4 regions of the Mammaliicoccus sciuri genome follow, and region 1 is predicted to be linked to each of the others. Evidence: predicted binding sites of a transcription regulator. Region 1 holds the regulator's gene; each other region holds the start of a gene.

Evidence for each region. Region 1 encodes Rex, which represses fermentation and respiration genes when NADH is low (regulators of the CRP and FNR family bind a similar motif). Its sites were predicted from a motif close to TTGTGAAATATTTCACAA; they were not measured.
Region 2: MUA60_RS10725 (cytochrome ubiquinol oxidase subunit I) is a predicted target of Rex. The motif match lies at 2,920-2,937, and genes of this name have one in related genera.
Region 3: MUA60_RS03745 (nitrate/nitrite transporter) is a predicted target of Rex. The motif match lies at 2,357-2,374, and genes of this name have one in related genera.
Region 4: MUA60_RS15280 (anion permease) is a predicted target of Rex. The motif match lies at 2,404-2,421, and genes of this name have one in related genera.

What each region holds. Positions count from the first base shown of each region.
Region 1 is NZ_CP094824.1:990,574-996,049, forward strand. It holds gene MUA60_RS05100 (ABC-F family ATP-binding cassette domain-containing protein) at 312-2,234, opposite strand; gene MUA60_RS05105 (redox-sensing transcriptional repressor Rex) at 2,397-3,029, shown strand; gene tatA (twin-arginine translocase TatA/TatE family subunit) at 3,041-3,265, shown strand; gene tatC (twin-arginine translocase subunit TatC) at 3,340-4,119, shown strand; gene MUA60_RS05120 (YeeE/YedE family protein) at 4,241-5,308, shown strand; gene MUA60_RS05125 (sulfurtransferase TusA family protein) at 5,327-5,476, shown strand, end outside.
Region 2 is NZ_CP094824.1:2,055,502-2,060,977, reverse strand. It holds gene MUA60_RS10745 (phosphocarrier protein HPr) at 1-36, shown strand, start outside; gene ptsP (phosphoenolpyruvate--protein phosphotransferase) at 36-1,748, shown strand; gene MUA60_RS10735 (metallophosphoesterase) at 1,829-2,590, opposite strand; gene MUA60_RS10730 (glutaredoxin family protein) at 2,590-2,820, opposite strand; gene MUA60_RS10725 (cytochrome ubiquinol oxidase subunit I) at 3,006-4,352, shown strand; gene MUA60_RS10720 (cytochrome d ubiquinol oxidase subunit II) at 4,352-5,368, shown strand; gene MUA60_RS10715 (potassium channel family protein) at 5,396-5,476, shown strand, end outside.
Region 3 is NZ_CP094824.1:758,242-763,717, reverse strand. It holds gene MUA60_RS03755 (MogA/MoaB family molybdenum cofactor biosynthesis protein) at 1-1, opposite strand, end outside; gene MUA60_RS03750 (ThiF family adenylyltransferase) at 13-1,014, opposite strand; gene MUA60_RS03745 (nitrate/nitrite transporter) at 1,136-2,296, opposite strand; gene MUA60_RS03740 (nitrate respiration regulation response regulator NreC) at 2,501-3,088, opposite strand; gene MUA60_RS03735 (sensor histidine kinase) at 3,105-4,139, opposite strand; gene nreA (nitrate respiration regulation accessory nitrate sensor NreA) at 4,136-4,579, opposite strand; gene narI (respiratory nitrate reductase subunit gamma) at 4,609-5,289, opposite strand; gene narJ (nitrate reductase molybdenum cofactor assembly chaperone) at 5,282-5,476, opposite strand, start outside.
Region 4 is NZ_CP094824.1:2,893,213-2,898,688, forward strand. It holds gene MUA60_RS15270 (IS3 family transposase) at 1-138, opposite strand, end outside; gene MUA60_RS15275 (transposase) at 135-671, opposite strand; gene MUA60_RS15280 (anion permease) at 819-2,336, opposite strand; gene MUA60_RS15285 (prolipoprotein diacylglyceryl transferase) at 2,547-3,419, shown strand; gene MUA60_RS15290 (YqiA/YcfP family alpha/beta fold hydrolase) at 3,578-4,399, shown strand; gene MUA60_RS15295 (VOC family protein) at 4,437-4,850, opposite strand; gene coaA (type I pantothenate kinase) at 5,048-5,476, shown strand, end outside.

The DNA of each region.
Region 1 (5,476 bases):
ATACGAACAGTTATAACTACCTGAAAACACTGTCATATAAAGGTTTGTAAGGTATTCATCATAAAGTCAATACAGAACATTTGTACTTGTGCACAAGTTAACCACATTTTGTGGACAACATTAGTATAAGCTTTTAAATATTTGTGGATAAAATAGGTGATTTTGATTGATATTTTACATTTTACTTGTGGATAACTAGGGTAACTTTGTGGATTACTTGAAAAATAAGACTTTTTGATGTGTATAAAGATGTGCTTAATTATTTCAGAAAAAAACGACTGAGGTGTAAAATTTACCTCAGTCGCTTTTCGTTAATTTAACTTACTTTCAAGTTCTTCCCATTTTTCCATGTATTCTTCGAGCAAACGTTCTGCTTCAACTCGTAAATTATTAATTTCATTACTTTTTTCAATATCATTAAATATCTCTGGTAACGTCAGTTGATGTTCATAGTCAGAGATTTGTTCTTCATATGTGGAAATATTATTTTCAATTTCTTCTAACTGTCTTTCGAGTTTACGCTTTTCTTTTTTTAGTTGTTTTTGATTTGCGTAATATTGATCGTCTTTAGGCGTTTCAGTAGATTGGATGTCTTCTTGTTCATAACGACTAATAGCTTCACGTTGTTCTAGCTTTTCTAAATAATATTGGTAATCGCCTCTAAATAATTCATTTCCACTTTGTGTGATGTGGAAAATATTATTCGCTAGTTCGTTAATAAAATAACGGTCATGTGATACAAAGAGTAGTGTACCTTCAAAATTTTGCAAAGCTTGTTCCAACATTTCTTTAGAATCGATATCTAAGTGATTGGTAGGTTCATCTAGAATGAGTACATTGTTTTTTTCTAACATGAGTAAAGCGAGTTGAAGTCTGGCTTTTTCTCCACCAGATAAATCATTGATGACTTTTTTTACTTCTTCTTGAGTAAATAAAAATCTACCTAAAATTGTTCTTATATCTTTCTCAGGCATATGTGCATATTGATTCCAAACGTAGTCTAAGATTGTCATATTAGAAGTAAATTCTGCTTGTTTTTGGTCGTAATAACCAATTTGAATATTAGAACCATAAACAATATTACCGCCTAAAGCAGGTATTTTTTGAGCAATTGTTTTGATCAACGTAGATTTACCAATACCATTTGGACCAATTATCGCAATACGGTCATGTCGCTTCACTTCTAAGTTGATAGGCGGTGTAATGCTTTTAGAATAACCGATATCTAAATGTTGAACTTTAAGGACATCTTCACCTGTAGCTCTAGTTATTTCAAAATTTATTTGTGCACTTTTAGCATCAAGTCTCGGCTTTTCAATTCTTTCCATTCTTTCTAGTACTTTACGACGACTTTTTGCCATGCCGCTTGTTGAAGCACGTGTAATATTTTTTTCGACAAATGTTTCTAACTTTTTAATTTCACTTTGTTGTCTTTCATATTCAGCCATGACTTTTTCGTAATGTGCATCTCGTTCTTTTAAGAATTTACTATAATTACCGACATACTTTTTAACAGAACCTAAAGCGACATCATAGACTTGATTGACTATTTTATCTAAAAAGTATCTGTCATGACTGATAATAACAATCGCACCTTTAAAGTGTGTTAAATAATTCTCTAGCCATTCAGTTGTTTCCATATCTAAATGGTTCGTAGGTTCATCGAGTAACAGTAAATCAGGTTCACTTAATAACATTTGAGCCATGGATAATCTTGTTTTTTGCCCGCCACTAAATGATTGAATTTGTCTATCAAAGTCAGATTCTTTAAAATCCAAACCTGTTAATACGGTTTTAATTTTACTTTCGTAATTATAGCCATCTATTAATTCATATTGATTAGATAACGCTTCGTATTGTGACAATTTTTCTTTATATATGTCTTGGTCATACTCATCAGCATGAATACTTAACCAATCTGTTAAAGTTTTCATTTTATCTTCAATATTGATAACGTCTTTAAATGGTTTCTTCATTTCATTCATAACAGTGTCATTAGAATCTAATGTCATTTGTTGAGTAAGGTATCCCATTGTAACTTGTTTACCTTTAGAAATATTTCCTTCATCATACGATTCGACACCAGCGATGATTTTCATTAATGTTGTTTTTCCCGCGCCATTTCTACCGACAATAGCGATTCTTTCACCGGTTTTTACTTCGAAATCTACATCAGAAAAGATAACTTTTCCATCATAAGATTTCTCTAATTTATTTATTTGTAAAAGTATCATGTTTACACCTCTCTATTAGTTATTATTTTACATGAAAACGAGTGATAATTGTATGTAAATCACATACAATATTTATATAGTTATTTTACGTGAAGTTTGTTATAATTAAGCCATTAGATGTGAACGCAATCACATTATTTTATATTGGAAAAGGTGAGGATTTTGGCAAAGAATGATGTGAAGATCCCTAAAGCAACTTTGAAACGTTTGCCTCTTTATTATAGATTTGTTAGCACATTGCATAATTCTGGCATAGATCGTGTTTCATCGAAAGAATTAAGTGAAGGACTTAAAATTGATTCAGCTACTATTCGTCGAGATTTTTCGTATTTTGGTGAATTAGGTAAAAAGGGTTATGGTTACAATATTAGTTATTTACTTAAATTTTTTAGAACAACGCTTGAACAAGATGATATGACTAAAGTCGCAATCGTTGGTGTTGGTAATTTAGGTACTGCACTTGTGAATTATAACTTTACTGTTAATGATAGAATGCAAATTGTAGCTGCTTTTGATCAATCAGAAGATATCATTGGAAGTATGGTTGGTAAATTAACTGTGGATAGTATGGATGATTTTGAAAAGGTAGTTGAAGAAGTAGGTATACAAGTTGTAATATTAACAGTACCACAACAAGCAGCTCAAAAAGTTGCGGATCGTATAACATCTTCGGGTATTACTGGTATTTTGAATTTTACACCTCAAAGAATAAATGTACCTGAGAAAGTGCAGGTTCATCATATAGATTTAGGAATTGAATTACAATCTTTAATCTTCTTTATGAAGAATCAATAGGAGGGTATCAAATGGAAGCTTTAATGTTTATTAACACACTTGGTATTTCAGGACCAGTCAGTTTATTATTTATAGGGGTAGTTGCATTAATTATATTTGGACCAAAGAAATTACCACAATTCGGTAGAGCAATGGGTTCAACTTTGAAAGAATTTAAAGATGCAACTGATGGCATGACAAACTTTGATGAGAAGAAAAGCACTCCAGAAGATGGCAAAGATAAAGAAGTTAAATAGAATTTTATTTAACAGATGTTCCCAAGAATGTGGCGGGTTTCCTGCCACATCTTTTTTAGATTGGAGGTAAGACGGTGGATAAAGACAATTTAACATTTGTCGAACACTTAGAAGAACTTCGTGGACGTATTATGATCATTGCATATTTCCTTATTGGTGGTCTCATCGTTGGCTTTTTCGTAGCTAAACCCGTTATTTTTTATATAACAAATGATGATTTTACACAAACATTAGAACTCAATGCATTTAGAATAACGGATCCATTAACGATATACATAACAATGATAATTGTAATTGCATTTATCATAGTATCGCCTGTCATTTTATATGAATTATGGGCATTTATATCTCCAGGTTTACATCCGAAAGAACAAAAAGTGACATTAAGTTATATACCATTTAGTTTGATTTTATTTGTAGGTGGTTTATTATTCTCATACTTTGTGATTTTTCCATATTTAATTTCGTTCACAATGGGATTAGCCGATGATATGGGGATTAAGCAAACAATCGGGATTAAAGAGTACTTTAGTGAAATGTTTAAATTTACAATACCATTCGGATTTGTCTTTCAATTACCAATTTTATTACTATTTTTAACGCGATTAGGTATCGTTACACCGATGTTTTTAAAGAAAAATAGAAAATATGCGTATTTTATTTTACTTGTTGTGGCTGCATTAATCGCGCCACCTGACTTTATGACACATATGTTGTTTACTTTACCAATGATTTTACTTTATGAAATCAGCATTGTAATTTCAAAAATAGGCTATAAAAAATATTTAAAAGCAGAGCAAAAATTAATGGAAGAAGAACTTGGGATGGATGAAGAAGATAAGGAGCAGCTGTAGCTTAATGCTATGGCTGTTTTTTGAATTGTCTGATATTTGTAATCAAATGTTAACTTGAATATGTGTCGTATATGATATATTATTATTCCTATCATTGTAATAGGAATAAGGAGTTGTTTATATGGTTTGGATGATTATAAGTGGACTTATAGTCGGAATATTACTTGGCTTTGTTATGCAAAGAACGCGTTTTTGTTTAACGGGCGGTTTTAGAGATATGTATGTACAGAAAAATAATAAAATGTTTTATGCTTTATTAATTGCGATCTCTATTCAAAGTATTGGATTATTTACACTAGTAGGATTAGGCGTATTTAAGTTAGAAGCAGAAACATTCCCATTAGTAGGTACGATATTTGGATCATTTGTATTTGGTATCGGAATTATCTTAGCTGGTGGATGTGCGACTGGGACTTGGTACAGAGCAGGCGAAGGCTTAATTGGAAGCTGGATAGCATTAGTATTATATGGTGTAACAGCAGCAATTATGAAATCTGGACCATTAAACCCTGTTCAAGAAAAAATTAATTCATATAGTGTCGTTAACTCAAATATGGCAGAAACACTTAATGTACCTGTATGGGTATTGATTGCTATTTTAGTGATTGTTACAGTTTATTTTGTGACAAAGACTCTAAAAAAACCAAAAGTAGCAATTCCTCAATTAAAACAAAAATATACAGGCATTCGTCATATCTTATTTGAAAAAAGATATCACCCATTTGCAGCTGCTATTGCAGTAGGGATAATAGCTTTAATTGCTTGGCCAATGAGTGCTTCAACAGGAAGAATTGCTGGCCTTGGTATTACAACACCTTCAGCAAATATCGTACAATACTTAGTTACAGGTGATGCTTCATTTATAAACTGGGGTGTATTTTTAGTACTTGGTATATTTATCGGTTCATATATTGCTGCAAAAGGTTCAAGAGAATTCAAATGGAGAATGCCAGATACTAAAACTATAAGAAACAGTGTTATCGGTGGTGCTTGCATGGGTGTTGGTGCATCATTAGCAGGTGGATGTTCAATCGGTAATGGTTTAGTTTCAACAGCAGCTATGAGTTGGCAAGGTTGGGTTGCTTTACCATCAATGATCGTTGGTGCATGGTTTATGAGTTATTTCATCTTTGTTAAACCTAGAAAAGCAAGACAAACTAAGACAAAAGTAAGTACACAAAGTATTTAATAAAAGGAGTCAATATATATGGTACATGAATTAGGTACAGTAGGAATGGTATGTCCATTCCCATTAATAGAAGCACAAAATAAAATGGATGAATTACAAGTAGGCGAACAATTGAAAATTGATTTTGATTGCACGCAAGCGACAGAAGCACTTCCAAATTGGGCAGCA
Region 2 (5,476 bases), 1.1 Mb from region 1:
ACTGAAGTATTATCTAAAGAAGGATTAACTAAATAATGTCTGAATTATTAAAAGGTATAGCTGCATCTGATGGTGTGGCTATTAGTAAAGCATATTTATTAGTTGAACCTGACTTATCGTTTTCAAGCGAAAATATCAGCGATGTAGACGGCGAAGTTGAAAAGTTTAAAGCGGCTGTTAATCAAACAAAAGTTGAATTAACTCAAATTCGTAATAATGCTGAAAAACAACTTGGTGCAGATAAAGCTGCGATTTTTGATGCACATTTATTAGTGTTAGAAGATCCAGAATTATTAAATCCAATTGAAGAAAATATTCGCAATAACAAAGTAAATGCACCTACTGCGTTAAATGAAGTATCAACAAACTTCATTACAATTTTCGAAAATATGGATAATGAATACATGAAAGAACGTGCGGCAGATATTCGTGACGTTTCTAAACGTATTTTGGCACATATTTTAGGTGTAGAATTACCAAACCCTAGTATGATTAATGAAAGCGTTATTATTGTAGGTGAAGATTTAACACCATCTGACACTGCGCAACTTAACAAAGAGTTTGTTAAAGGTTTTGCGACAAATATCGGTGGAAGAACTTCACACTCAGCAATAATGAGTCGTTCATTAGAAATTCCTGCTGTTGTAGGTACTAAAGATATTACTGATCGTGTAAACCATGGTGATAGTTTAATCATTGATGGTTTATCTGGTGATGTAATCATTAACCCAACAGATGACGAAGTTCAAGCATACGAACAAAAACAGAAAAACTTCTTAGCTGAAAAAGAAGAATTAGCTAAACTAGTTAATGATGAATCTGTTTCTAAAGATGGTGTTCATGTAGAATTAGCTGCGAATATTGGTACACCTAATGACTTAGAAGGTGTTAAAAATAACGGCGCAGAAGGTATCGGTTTATACCGTACTGAATTCTTATACATGGGTAGAGACAATATGCCTTCAGAAGAAGAACAATTTGAAGCATATAGTAAAGTCTTAAAAGAAATGGACGGCAAACGTGTTGTCGTTCGTACTTTAGACATAGGTGGAGATAAAGAATTATCTTATCTAAACTTACCTAAAGAAATGAACCCATTCTTAGGATATAGAGCGATTCGTTTATGTTTAGATCAAACTGATATCTTTAGAACTCAATTAAGAGCTTTATTACGTGCTTCTGAATTTGGTAAGTTAAATATCATGTTCCCTATGATTGCAACTATTAAAGAATTTAGAGACGCTAAAGCAATCTTACTTGAAGAAAAAGAAAAATTAGTTTCTGAAGGTGTTAACGTTGCGGATGATATCGAAATCGGTATTATGGTAGAAATTCCATCTACTGCAGCACTTGCAGACATCTTCGCTAAAGAAGTTGATTTCTTCAGTATTGGTACGAATGATTTAATCCAATATACAATGGCTGCTGACCGTATGTCTGAGCGTGTTTCTTACTTATACCAACCATATAACCCTGCAATTCTTCGCTTAGTTAAGCAAGTAATTGAAGCTTCTCATAAAGAAGGTAAATGGACTGGTATGTGTGGAGAAATGGCTGGAGACAATACAGCAATTCCATTATTACTTGGATTAGGTTTAGATGAATTCTCTATGAGTGCGACAAGTATTCTAAAAGCTAGAAAACAAATCAAACAATTAGATCAAAAAGAAATGCAAGAATTAGCGAACAAAGCAATTAACTGTGCAACAGAAGAAGAAGTTGTTGAACTCGTTAATCAAATTCTTTAAAATTAAAAAACAGAGCAGTTATCTCTTAACATTAAGTAGATAACTGCTCTGTTTTTATATGTGAATGATCTTTTCAGACTTTATTGAGATTGCAAATTGAATATCGCAATTTCAGGTGAGCAAAATATTCTAATCGGAAGTCTTGTCATACCTAAGCCTTGATTAACATAGAGGTATTGTCCAGTTCTAATTTGATACAAACCTTGTTTATATACTTTTCCATAAGTTGGTGTATAAATAGCGCCAAACTTAGGAAGTCGAACTTGACCACCATGTGTATGTCCAGATAGTACTAAATGGATGTTTGGATCTAATAATTTAACTTTATCTGGTTCATGTACGAGACCTATTCTAAAGTCTATACGACAATTAGGTACTTGGAATGAACTACAAAAGTTAGGCTGACCAAAACACAAATCGTCTATACCGTTTATCTGAATGATACCAGCAGGTGTGTTGACGACGTAAGAACTGTTTAACAAGACTTCAAAACCCGATTTATTCATGATATCTAATACCGTATGAGTGCCGTTTGAACCGTAATCGTGGTTGCCTGGAACAAAAAATTTTCCATATTTTGATTGAACTGTACGAAATAAAGGTATAACTAGATAAGGGTCAAATGAAATTTGAGCAATATCATCAAAACAATCACCTGTGAAACAAACAATATCTGCTTCTTGCTCATTAATAAGACGTACAAGTTGATATAAATTTTCTAAATTAGAATAATAACCTAAATGCAAATCTGTTATATGAATGAGTTTCAGATTTGATTTTAAGTTTGTATCAATAGAATGTGTGGTGACTTTAATTTTAGAACTTGGAAATTGAATCTTCATTAATGAATGCCTAATGCTTTATTAAAAGATTCTATATCAACTTGATAAAAAACTTCTCTATTAATGAGAACAGTAGGTGTTGAAAAACTGTCTAGATCGATAAGTTCGTTTTTAAATTGTTTGTTTTTTATATTTTTTTCTGTAAAAGGAATTTCTTTTTCATTAAAATATTGTTTTACAAATTGGCAAGGGGGACACTGGTCTTGTGTATAAATTGTAACTTCACTCATAGATTTCACCTCAACTTTATATAGACATATTATAAATGATTTTTTTAAGCGTTCAACGATTATGTCCTATTTTGCCATTAATTTGTCATTACTTTGTAAATGTTAAACATTTCACAAATGATTAAAGTGTTGTATAATAAGATTAAATTGTGATGTATATCACAAACGTTGAATGGAGGAATATTATGGATGCAGTAGTTATAAGTCGTTTACTAACTGCTATGACCTTGGGATTCCATATCATTTTTGCAACAATTGGTGTGGGGATCCCATTAATGTTTGCAATTGCTGAATTCATAGGTATTAAGAACAATAATCCTATGTATATAGCAATGGCAAAACGTTGGTCTAAAGGGTATACGATTACTGTAGCGGTCGGAGTAGTTACGGGAACAATTATTGGTCTACAATTATCATTATTGTGGCCAGCATTTATGCAATTAGGTGGGCAAGTTATTGCGCTACCATTATTTATGGAAACATTCGCCTTTTTCTTTGAGGCTATTTTCTTAAGTATTTATTTATATACGTGGGATAGATTCAAAGGTAAATGGACGCACTTTTTAATTACGTTACCAGTAATTATTGGTGGTACATTCTCAGCGTTCTTTATTACATCTGTGAATTCTTTCATGAATACGCCAAATGGATTCGATTTTATCAATGGAAAATTGATGAACATTGATCCAATTGCTGCGATGTTTAATGCATCATTCGGTATTAGAGCTTTTCACGTTATAGCGACTGCATTTATGACAGCTGCATTTATTTTAGCAAGTATAGCAGCATATCGTTTAATTAAGAATAAATTTATAGATGATAAGGAATATCATAAAAAAGCTCTTAAACTTACGATGATAGTCGGTTTAATTGCGAGTTTACTTGCAATGTTAGCTGGCGATTTATCAGCTAAGTTCTTACATCAAGAACAACCTGAAAAATTAGCAGCTATGGAGTGGCATTTTGAAAGTGAATCAAAAGCAGACCTAGTATTATTTGGGGTAGTTGATGAAGATAAACAAGAAGTTAAAGGTGCTATTAAAATACCTGGCGCTTTAAGTTTCTTGTCAGATAGTAATTTTAATACTGAAGTTAAAGGTTTAAACGAATTTAAGAGCGATGAAACACCACCACTTATCATTCACTATTTCTTTGATTTGATGGTATTCTTTGGTGTGTATTGCTTTGTCGTTTCAGCTTTATTTGTCGTATTAAAATGGGTGAAAAAATGGTCGCAATATAGTAAGCCAATCTTATATTTAGCGGTATTAACCGGACCACTTGCAATGCTTGCAATTGAATTTGGTTGGTTCTTAGCTGAGATGGGTAGACAACCTTGGATATTAAGAGGTTACTTAAAAGTTGCACAAGCTGCAACAAATGCTGATGGACTTGCACTTGTATTCATTGCATTCGCAATACTTTATTTAGTTCTTGGTATTTCATCAAGTTATGTACTTATTAGAATGTTTAGTCACAGTAAAACGACTGATGATGTGAACAAAATAATAGACAGAAAGGGTGAAGTATAATGGATTATCAACATATAGGTATTACAGTGCTTTGGCTCTTTCTGTTTGGTTACATTATTATTGGTGCTATTGATTTTGGTGCAGGATTCTTCGCATTTCACGCTAAATTAACGAAGCAAGATCATATTATCAATAACTTGATTTCTAGATATTTAAACCCAGTTTGGGAAGTAACAAATGTGTTCTTCGTATTCTTCTTTGTAGGAATAGTTGGATTCTTCCCAGACTCTGCATATTATTTCGGGTCAACATTATTAATACCTGGTAGTATTGCATTAATTTTACTAACCATTCGTGGTAGCTTTTATGCATTTGAAAACTATGGACAAGATAGTAAGTTATCATGGTTATTCTTATATGGTGGAACAGGTTTATTGATTCCGGCATCATTATCAACAATTTTAACAATTGCTGAAGGTGGCTATATTAGAGAAACAAGTGATGGCGTTCACCTACTGTGGGTTGATTTATTATTAAGTCCATATGCATGGGCAGTTGTATTTTTAGCAATTATCTCAGTGTTATATATTTCATCAGGATTTTTAACATTTTATGCGAATAAAGCTAAAGATTCTGAAGCATATCATTTATTGAGACAGTGGTTCCTTATATGGGCAATTCCGATGATCATCATTTGTCAGTTCGTTTTCTTATCTTTAAGACAACATAACGAAACGCATTTTAATAATGCAGTCGGCAGTTATTGGTGGTTATTCGGTTTAAGTATTATATTCTTTATCATTGCTGTTGGATTAATATACTTTAAAAAAGCACATGGTGTTGCATTTATTATGATATTATTACAATTCGGTACAGCATTCTTTGGATATGGTGTAAGTAAATTGCCGTATATCTTAGATCCATTTATCAATATTGATAAAGCAGTTGTGAACGATCAAATGGCATTAATGCTTGTAATCGTATTTATTTTAGGTTTACTTTTACTCGTGCCATCGCTTATATTATTATTAAGATTATTTATCTTTGATGCTGATTACGTTAAAGGTAAAAAATAAAATTATTATAAAGTATGGAGGCATATCATGAGTAGAGAGTATGTAGTTATAGGTTTAGGCCGATTTGGCGGAAGTATTGTAAGAGAGCTCAATGCTTTAGATATGGAT
Region 3 (5,476 bases), 230 kb from region 1:
TCGATTTAACTCCTATCCAAACATATTCTCAACAAATTGTCTGCCTTCTTCTACAGAATCCAAATCATGAATTAATAATCTACCATTATTAAATGCTACGACACGATGGTCATCGTATAAATACTGAATCATATAAGCATTAGAACGATGCAATAATCCATTTTGAGCAACAAACTTTTCAATTGCTGGTCGATTAAGTTTCTCGTTTATATATTGAACAGTATGACGGCCGCATAATTCAGTTAGTTGTTTGTCTGAATTTGATAATTTTGAATAAGTTGGTTCTGCTCCACAAGTCTCACAATCGTCTCGTTTCATTTGTTCAAATCCAAATGATTGATGTTCACCGAACCAAACGTCACCGTACGTAATTTTAGGTGTAAATGAATAACCAGCTAATATTTTAAGTGCATCTGCAACTTGTAAACTTGCTGCCATTGTAACAGCAGGATTTATCACGCCTACTGTGTCACAAGTTCTGTTAATCACTGGTAATTGTGGTAATACACAGTTGAAGCAAGGTGTTTCACTAGGCACAAAAGTCGCTTGAACATAAGTAGATTCTAAACATGCGCCATATATCCACGGAATATTCATCTTGTACGCAAAATCATTAATAATTTGTCTCGTATTAAAATTATCTGTCGCATCAATAATAATGTTTGAGTAACGCGCAACTTCATGTAATAACTTTGCATCACATTGTGCAATATAAGATTTTATTGTAATGTCTTCACGAATTTTCTTTAAATGTCTTTCTGCTGCTACGACTTTAGGCAACATTTCTTTAATATCATTCTCTATAAATAATGTTTGTCTTTGTAAATTTGACGATTCAACATAATCTCGATCAATAATATTGAGTCTCTTTATACCCGATCTAGTCAACTGTTCAGCAACATGAGTACCAAGTGCACCCATGCCTACAATAGTGACACTCGCTTGTTCAATTCTTTCTTGACCTTGTTCTCCAATTTTATCGAATAAAATTTGACGAGAATAACGTTCGTTCATTTATATCAACCTTTCACGAATCTCTTTAACTCTATTATAGAGTTAAACGCTTTTATCCTCAATTAATTATAAGGCTGAGGCAACACATTGCCTCAGCCTTTTTAATTTTAAAGACAAACAACTAAACATGCTTACTTTCTATTTTAGTCATATGCATCATTGTAATGAGTGCAATCACACCAAATATAGCAAGCATAAAGAATGCTAAATGATTTGAACCAGTCAAACTCGTTACTAACGTTATCATTAATGGTGGGAAGAAGCCGCCGAGACCACCCATCATAGATACGATTCCGTTTACAACACCTGCTTCTTTTGTGAAGTATGTTGGTACAAGTTTAAATACTAGTCCATTACCAATACCTGCACAAACACTTATCGTTAAACATCCAATTGTAAACAAGATGAGATGATGTGATATTGAAAGTACGATTGCGCCCGCTATTAAACCGATAAAGAATATTTTCAATACGTTTAAAGCATTAAATTTATCTCCTAACATACCACCAATTGGTCTAAGTAATGTTGCAATCGCAATAAAGATACCTGTTCTAATACCCGCATCTACTTTATCAATTTCAAAATGACTCACTAAAAAGTTTGGCAAGAACAAACCAAATGCAACAAATGCACCAAATGTAATAAAATACCAGAAACTAAAATAGTAAAGTTTATAGTTATTGATGACTTGCTTCGTTTGTGAAATCATTGGAATTTTCACTTTAGGTTCTTCTTTATCTCCAAAGATAAACATTAATACTGAGAAGATAAGTAATACGATTAAATAAAGTTGTACAGTATGCTGCCATCCGATAATGCCTGCAATTGGAGGTGCTAAAAATGATGATACAGCTGTCCCTAAATTCCCCATTCCATAAATACCATTCGCAAAACCATGCTTTTCTTTTGGAAAATATTTAGGAATAGAAGTAACACCTACTGAAAAGATTGCACCACCAAGACCTATAAAGAATCCTGCAACCATCAATCCTGTAGTTGAATGTGCTTGGCTTAAATAAAAAACTGGAAATAATAAAATAATAAAACTCACTAAAAATACAAGTCTAGAACCTAATAAGTTCGTATAGTAGCCAATTGGTATTCTTAAAATCGATCCTAAAATAACAGGGATTGCTAAAATAATGGCTTTCTGACCTTCTTCTACACTTATATCTTGTGTAATATAAGGCATTAAAGGTGCGAGTATACTCCAAACCATAAATCCTGCCATTAAACTAAAGGTTTGGAGCGGTAGTTGAACTTTTCCTAAATTGTTTCTCATGTTTTTCACCCTTCGAAATTAATCTTTATGTATAATCTTTCCAATATTATTGTAGGTTATTTGTGAAAAAGTGCACATAAGGATATCCCCTTATTGAAACATGGAAAATCCCTATATTCATTTATAAATTCAATCCGATAAAAAACATAAAAAGACCTGACAAACTGAGGCTTTTGAGTCACAATTTATCAGGTCAATTTTGTTTTAGAAGTCTAATAATTTTTTCTTCATAGCATATTCAACTAATTCTGGACGCGATTTTAAACCGAGTTTATCCATAATTCTCGCTTTATGTGCTTCAATCGTTTTGACAGAAACAAATAATTTCTCCGCAATTTCTTTATTACCATAACCCTTTGCGATTAAAGGTAAGATTTCTAGTTCTCTTTGAGACAATATTTTAAATGGATCAGAAGTACTTTGCTCATTGTTACCTTGATGATTAAAGAGTTCGTTCACGAGCGAACTTGTAACTTTAGAATCAATATACATATCGCCTCTATATATCGTTCTTACAGCATGAATTAATTCTTCATCATCAAACATCGTTAATATTAATATTTTAGTTTGCTTAAAGTCTTCTGCTATTTTACCAGTTGCGATTAATCCCGATTCACCAGGTGGCATACTTAAATCCATGATCAATACATCTGGTGAATGTTTTGCAACCATTTGATATGCTTCTATACCATCTGCAGCTGTCGCAACAACTTCCATGTCTTCTTGATAATTCAAAATCATTGAAAAGCCTGTTCTCACCACTGCATGATCATCTGCTATTACGATTTTCATATATACCACCCACCATTTATGCTATTGGTACATTCAATTTAATATTTGTACCTTTTTTAAGTTTACTTTCGATATTGATTTTACCGCCAACGATTTCAGCACGTTCTTTCATCCCATATATACCAAGTCCTGAACCTTTTGGCTGACTGCCTAATACAAAGCCATTTCCTTGGTCAGCAATTTCAACTTCTATTTCATTGCCATCACAAGACATATGTACATCAACACTATCCACATTAGCATACTTCAACGCATTAAACACCGCTTCTTGTACAATTCTATATACGACCGTTTCAATCTCCGTATTAAAACGTTTAATAGACGAATCATAATGATAGTGAACATGGAACCCAAAATTTTTCTCAAGCTGTTTAAAATATGACTTAAAAGCTGCGTCTAGTCCAAGGTCATCTAATGATGAAGGTCTTAGTTCTAAAGATAAGTTTCTAATATCATCGATTAATCGAGACATTAACGTTTCAATATGTTGAGACTGCTGCTTCAATACGTCAATATCATTCTGATATTTCAATAATCTAAGTTCAACACTGACATTTAGCAATTCTTGAACAACACCATCGTGTAACTCTCTAGAAATTCTTTTACGTTCGTTTTCTTGTGCGGATATTGTTTTTTGGATCATCGTTTGTTGATGTAATTTCTGCTGTCTTTCAATTTGTGGCGATACATTTTGTAATGTATACACTTTAACATCGTCTTCTTGACTAATCGTTTGATAAGTCGCTGTAAAAGGTTCAACAGTCCCGCTATTTGTCTGCATAAACACTTGAAAACTTGTATTACCAATCTTTGAAGACTCTAAAAAACAGTCTCTACATGATTGTAAGGCATATTCATTTGAATAACCTTCACATCTACTACAAATGGCATGTGTCAATGATGATTGATTGTCTTCAGAGATTACTCTTCGGGCAGCTTCATTCATATTAATAACCTGTCCTTTACTATTTAAAAACACAATCATTTCGCTCGTTTTTTCATAGTATTGTTTTAATATATCCATTAATATTGAAGCATCTTCTGAACTCATGCATTCATCATATCCTTTCCATAAAATGGTCCAAAGCGATTAAAATCATTCATATCTATTTCAGGAAATTGTTTTTCATCACGTTGTCCAAGCAAGAGTACACCACATACTCGATACTTTTTCCATAATGGAATTGCAAGCAATGATGTTAATTGTTCACTTTGAACAATTGGATAGTTAAAGGGTTGATCACGATATGGACTTTCTTTCAAATCATGAATTTCAATAGGTTTGCCACTTTTAATCACAATTCCTGCTATCCCTCTTCCGCTTCTTAAAACGATGTTTTGATATCTATGATTTAAATTTCCAGATACATATTGCCACTTTATATGAAAGTGAGCAGCGTCTTCAGAAGTCATAGCTAATCCGACAAAATCAACACCATAAGTACTACGAATAAGATCCAACTGTTCCTGAAAATTAAAATCATTAGACATTTTAAACACCTCGACTTTTTATTTATAGTTTAATTTGTTTTATGTTTTCTGTAAATAATGTAACTTCTACTGAAGTAATTAAGTGGCACACTCCAAACATGTACCAATCTCGTAAATGGCCATAAACTTGTGATTAAAAATCCTAAAATAATATGCGTCTTAAATGTTAAAGGTACGTCATTCATTAAAGCAACATCCGGTTTAAAGATTAATAAACCTCTAAACCAAACAGAAATTGTTTGTCTATAATCAAAGTCTGGTGTTGTCGCGTTCGTCCATAACGTTGAAATACAACCCATCAATACAATCACTAACAATAATATATTCACAATAATGTCCGATGCTGAACTTAACCTTCTTACATTTTGTTTCGTGATTCTTCTAGCTGTTAACAGAACCATACCGATTAATGTCACAATACCGAAAATACTTCCAATATAAACTGCACCGATATGATATAAATGATCATTAACGCCGACACTACTCAACCATTCTGCAGGTATGCCCAAACCAACTATATGTCCGAATATAACTGGAATAATACCTAAGTGAAATAAAATACTTCCCCACATCAATTGTTTCTTCTCAATAAACTCACTAGACTTTGCTGTCCATGAAAATTGATCATATTTAAATCTGAATAAATGACCAGTAATAAAAATAGCGATACATAAATAAGGATAGATAACCCATATAAATTGATTAATCACCGTTGATCACCTTCTCTTGCTCTACTACACATGATTTTAACGTTTCTCTAATTGCTTTAATTAGATGAAAATACGGACTGTTTTGTTTACCTAAAGCTTGAAGCAATCCATACGTTCCATCTTCAATGACCATCACAACAAGCGTTAAACTTTCTTGTGCACGACTGTCACCTCTCCACTCTGCAGC
Region 4 (5,476 bases), 1.0 Mb from region 1:
CAATGTTTCATCTTTATCAGCTTTACTAAATTTATTTATCCAATAATAGTATACAGATTTAGCTATTTGAGCGACTTTAAATAAGATACTTAATCGTATATTATATGTTTCATTTAGTTCCTTAATGACCTTTACTATTTCTGATTTTTGCTTCCGTAAATGTCGGTCAAGGCTTGTAACTTTTTTTGATAGGCTATACCTGCCTTTAACGTCTCATTTTCATTTCTAAGTCTTTCAAGTTCTTCACGTTCATTTTCATTTAAAGGTAAATTTTTATTATCTGATTTAGATCGTTTTTTAGTCATAGTGTGAGATCGTCCCTTTTGTTTATTATCTATATCAAGACGACACTTTTCATCAAATTGATGTTGCCAATTGGCAATGATAATAGGATTAATAATTCTAAAGTGATTCGCAGTATCTTGATAAGACAACATATTTTCTTGTCTAAATTTTAAAACAGATAATTTAAATTCGCTAGTATAAACAGTATTTCTACTTTTTATTTCTAAACCTTCTTCTCCAAACTCTTTATATTGATTGACCCAAATCCGAAGGACAGACCAACTTGAAATACCATATTTTAAAGCAATTGTTCTATAACTTTGATGTCCTTCTAAATATTCTTTTACAAGTTTTAGTTTGAATTTAAATTCATATTTTTTCCTCATTAGAATGCACCCCAATATTTTGATTTGTTTAGTTCAAATATTTGGGTTCACATCAGACTTGGCTCATCTCTTGGCTTTATTCAGGACTTAAGCCAAGACTTGAACGATTTCTCATCTCAGCAACCTCTTTAACTCACGTCTTCCCTTCTATATCAATCCTATCCACTTCCAATATGTCATGCTGAACAAGATAATTAATAAGTATCCAATGACTGTGAGTGGTACGCCTGTTTTAATAAAGTCTTTAACGGTAAATGTTTCTGTACCGTAAGCCAGCATATTTTGTGGTGAACTAACTGGCAATAAGAAACCGAAGCTAATCACGAATTGTTGTATAAGTACAAATCCGATAGATTGATCTCCTAAATTTAATGTTTGTGTTAGGGCTATAAACACAGGGATTAATGCTGAAGATAAACTCGTAGCACTCGCAAATCCTAAATGTATTAAAATATTAAATATTGAAATGAGTGCAATGGTTGCGATTAGTGGCATATGATTAAGTCCCATTAATCCAAATGTTTTATCACTTAACCATTGTGCCGCTGTTGTTTCCAACAATACTGTTCCTAGTGAGATACCGATTCCAAATACGATAACTGTACCCCAAGGAATTTTCTTCTCAACATCTTCCCAAGTAAAGACACCGATTTTAGGTGTTAACATAATTGCTAATGCGATGATTGTTATAGACGATGAATCAATAGGATGAAGTACTTTTTCGGTAGACCAGAAAAATAATAATAAGACAGAAATCGTAATGAGTCTCCACTCTCTTGATGAAACTGGTCCTAATTCCTTTAATTGTGCTTTAACTAATTCATTACCACCTTCTATTTCTTTCTCCTCAGGTTTAATGACAGTAATCATCACAAAGTATAAGACGACTGACATGATAATCGCCCATGGTGCTGCATATAAGAACCATTCACCCCAAGAAACATCTTGTCCCATTGATTTATTAATAAATCCTATCGCCACGATATTTTGAGCGGCGGCAGTCTTAATACCTATATTCCATATTGAGACAGCATGCACGGCCGTAATAATCAATAATGCTGCTAATTTACTGTTCTTAGATGTTTTAAATGCAGTAATCATTCCTAATAATATAGGTACAACAGCACCTGCTCTTGCAGTAGCTGAAGGTACAAAGAATGCTAAAATAATAGAAACTACAATTGCACCGATAACCATTCTATTTGTTTTGTTTCCTACAATAGAAAGTACTTGTAATGCTAAACGTTTATGTAAATTGGTTACTTGCATCGCTGTAGCTAAGAATAATGCTGCAGCAACGAGTGCCACTGCAGATCCTGAAAATCCACTTAAAGCCATTTTTAATGCATTTCCTGTACCTAGTAATGCATCCCCTTCTAAAGCTTTTCCATTTGCTGACGGATTGCCTAAAGCATCTCCTAAATTTTGAACTGGACTAAATCCAATGAGTACGACGATCAGTCCAACAATCATAACCGCTGATACAGGATAAGTTACGGCTTCTGTTACCCACATAACAACTGCAAAAGCTAAAATCGCTAACGCACATTTTGCCATAACAGGTAAATCATTTGAAGTTGGTAATAACAATATCCCAATTAATACAACAAAACTAACAATAATCCAAATTGGTTTAAAAGATTTTTTCTCAGTATTATTAGACATATCTAACAGCTCCAATATTAATTTTTATTGTTCTAATTTCCTAAATAATAACATATTTCTTTTTTGCATATAATACTTTTCACAATTAATACAATAAATACTTGAACTTTCTGTTATTTACATGTAATGTATAAAGGGAAGTGTGACGGTTGTCTGCCGACAGACAACCCTACCTATTAAATTACTGTCAAATAAAGGATGATTTATAATATGTTAACTAAAGAATTCGCAACTAAAGTAGGTCTTAGTGAAAAGCAAGTTAGAAAAATTGTACAGCACTTAGAAGACAGAGGATATCAACTTTCTAAGACAGAATATCGTGGAAGAGAAGCGACAGACTTCCAAGAAGAAGATATTGAACTTTTCCAAGAAATAGCGGAAAAAGTTAAAGAAACAAATAGTTATGACCAAGCATTCGAAACACTTGAACAAGAGAAAGACTTTTTACAAGTTCTTGTTAAAGACGAACCTGCTAATCAAACACCTGAACTACAACATTTAATTGAAGAATTAAGATTAGAAGTTCAACATATGCGTAGAGAAAGACAAATGCTTGGTGAAATGTTGCAACAAGTACATATTCAACAACAGAAACTAGAACAAACTTTAGCATTACAAGCACCTCAACAATCAGAGGCTACTGCTCAAGAGAATGATACTAAAGTTGAAACGAAACAAGCTGAACAACCACAAAGTTCTAAAGTAGTTTCAGAAGATAAGACTTCTAGTGAATCAGTTGAAACGAACAAACAAGAAGTAAAAGAAGAAACAAAAGTTGCTGTAGCTGAAGAGCCAGCTAAATCAGAAACACAAGCTGAATTGAAATCAGAAGATAAAGAAACTGCTGTTAAACCAGAAACGACTACTGATAAAGCAGTAGAATCTAAAGAAGATACAACTACATCTAAAGAAGAAACGACTGACAAAGCAGCATCTACTGAAGAAAAAGCACCTGAAACGACAGTAGACGATACTTCAAAGCCTTCAGAAAACAAAGAAGAAGACGTAAAAGAAGAAATCAAATCAGAAACTGAAGAAGAACCTAAGAAAAAAGGATTCTTCCAAAGATTATTTAATATTTAATCCCTTTAAGAAGAGGTCGGGCATGATGCCTAGCCTCTTTTTTGTTAAGTTTTTGTAAATTTCCACTATATAATTGTTAATTGCTAGCGTACTTTGTTATATTGAATTTTATATTAAGTACTTGTAATGAATATTAACCATTAGGAGTGTTTCACATCATGGAAACATTAAATTACGAAGATTTGAATAACGACCTTTTATGGGCACATAACAATCAAGTTGTGAAAATCATGAAAGATGATTTAGACATCTATATCAAATTAAATCTTAAAGAAGACAATCATAAATTAGTTGTATTTTCAAATGGCGCGATTGATCCATCTAAAAGCAAACCGCCTGTCTTTATGAGAAGTAAATGGCATGAAGATTTTAATGCGAATTGTCTTTATATAGATGACAGAACCATTCATTATAAACAATTACGTATAGGTTGGGGTGTCGGAAGAGAAGAACGTCATTTCTTAAAAGACTATTCTGAAATTGCGCAACAAGTCACGCAAGCACTCCAAATAGAATCTCAAAATGTCGTCTATTGTGGTTCATCAGCAGGTGGCTTTATGTCTATGTATTTAGCAACATTGCATAAAGGCACAACTGCTGTAGTGAACAATCCACAATGTTACGTAGATCGCTACGATAAAGTGAACGTCGAAAAATTATACACCAAAATATTTCCCAACCGTTCACGTGATTATATCAAAAAACAATACGCACTGAGACTATCGATCACAAGCTTATTCCGCAAACAAAAATATGTACCTAAAATTTATTACATCCAGAACAGATTATGTGAGACTGATATGACTAGACACTTCAATCCATTTTGTAGTTTCTTAGATAAATACGAAATAAACAGTTCAAACATAAAGTTCATATTATACAACAATAAAAAGCTCGGACATAAACCTATATCAAGAGAAGCAACCGTAAACTTTGTAAACCAAGTCCTTGAAGACAAACTTGTCATAGCAGAATTTTAAGAATAACACCACCTCTAAATCTGATATGAAGGTGGTGTTATTCTTTAGATACTATTTCAATTTTCATTCTATCTGGATCTTCAAAATAAACAGCATAATGATGATTACCACCAGCATACGGATATAAATCATCATACAGTTTATTAATATTTTTTTGTTCCAAAATAATATTGATATCATCCACTGTTACTCTGTCTTCAACAGTAAATGCCAAATGATTTAATCCAATCCTTTTACGATGATACCCATATTGTTTAAATGAATCGTCCACTTGTACAAATACTATGTACGTTTCATTTAATTTAAAGCTAAAACCTTCTCTCCATTCTTGATACAAACTATATCCTAGCAGTCCTAATAACCAACTATAAAAGATTTTAGATTTATTTATATCACTAACATAGATCTCTAAATGATGTATAGAACCATTCGTCTTCCAATCACCTCTAATTCAAAATTATATTAAGACAATTTTTAATAATTTCCATATCTTCTATACATTTTAACACTATAAAGAAAATCATGATGAACATGAATAAAATAGTATATAAGAATTTTTCTAAATTAATAAAGCACTTTCATGACTATTTATGTTACCCTATACGAGTACTGTAAAAAGTGAAAAATTCTTAAGTAAAGGAACTCATTATGAAATTCACAAAAGAAGAATGGCAAAACACAAATTTTAAATTAGATATGGATACAAGTCATTTAAACTTAGAAGAAATTATCAGTTTAAATGATAACTTAACAAATTCAGAAATTAATGAACTCTATTTGCCACTCATTAATTTTTTGACAAACAAAGTTAAGTTCCATAAAGATTATTCATCTAACATTAACAACAAATTACATAACAAAAATAACACACCACCTTTTATTATTGGAATATCAGGAGGGGTTTCTGTAGGAAAAAGTACTGTCTCAAGACTGCTTTTAAACTTACTACAAGAATATAACGCAGACTGGAAAGTTGATCTAATTACGACTGATGGTTACATCATGCCTAAACAAGAACTCATCGATAAAGACTTACTTTCTAAAAAAGGATTTCCTGAAAGTTATGATACAAAAACA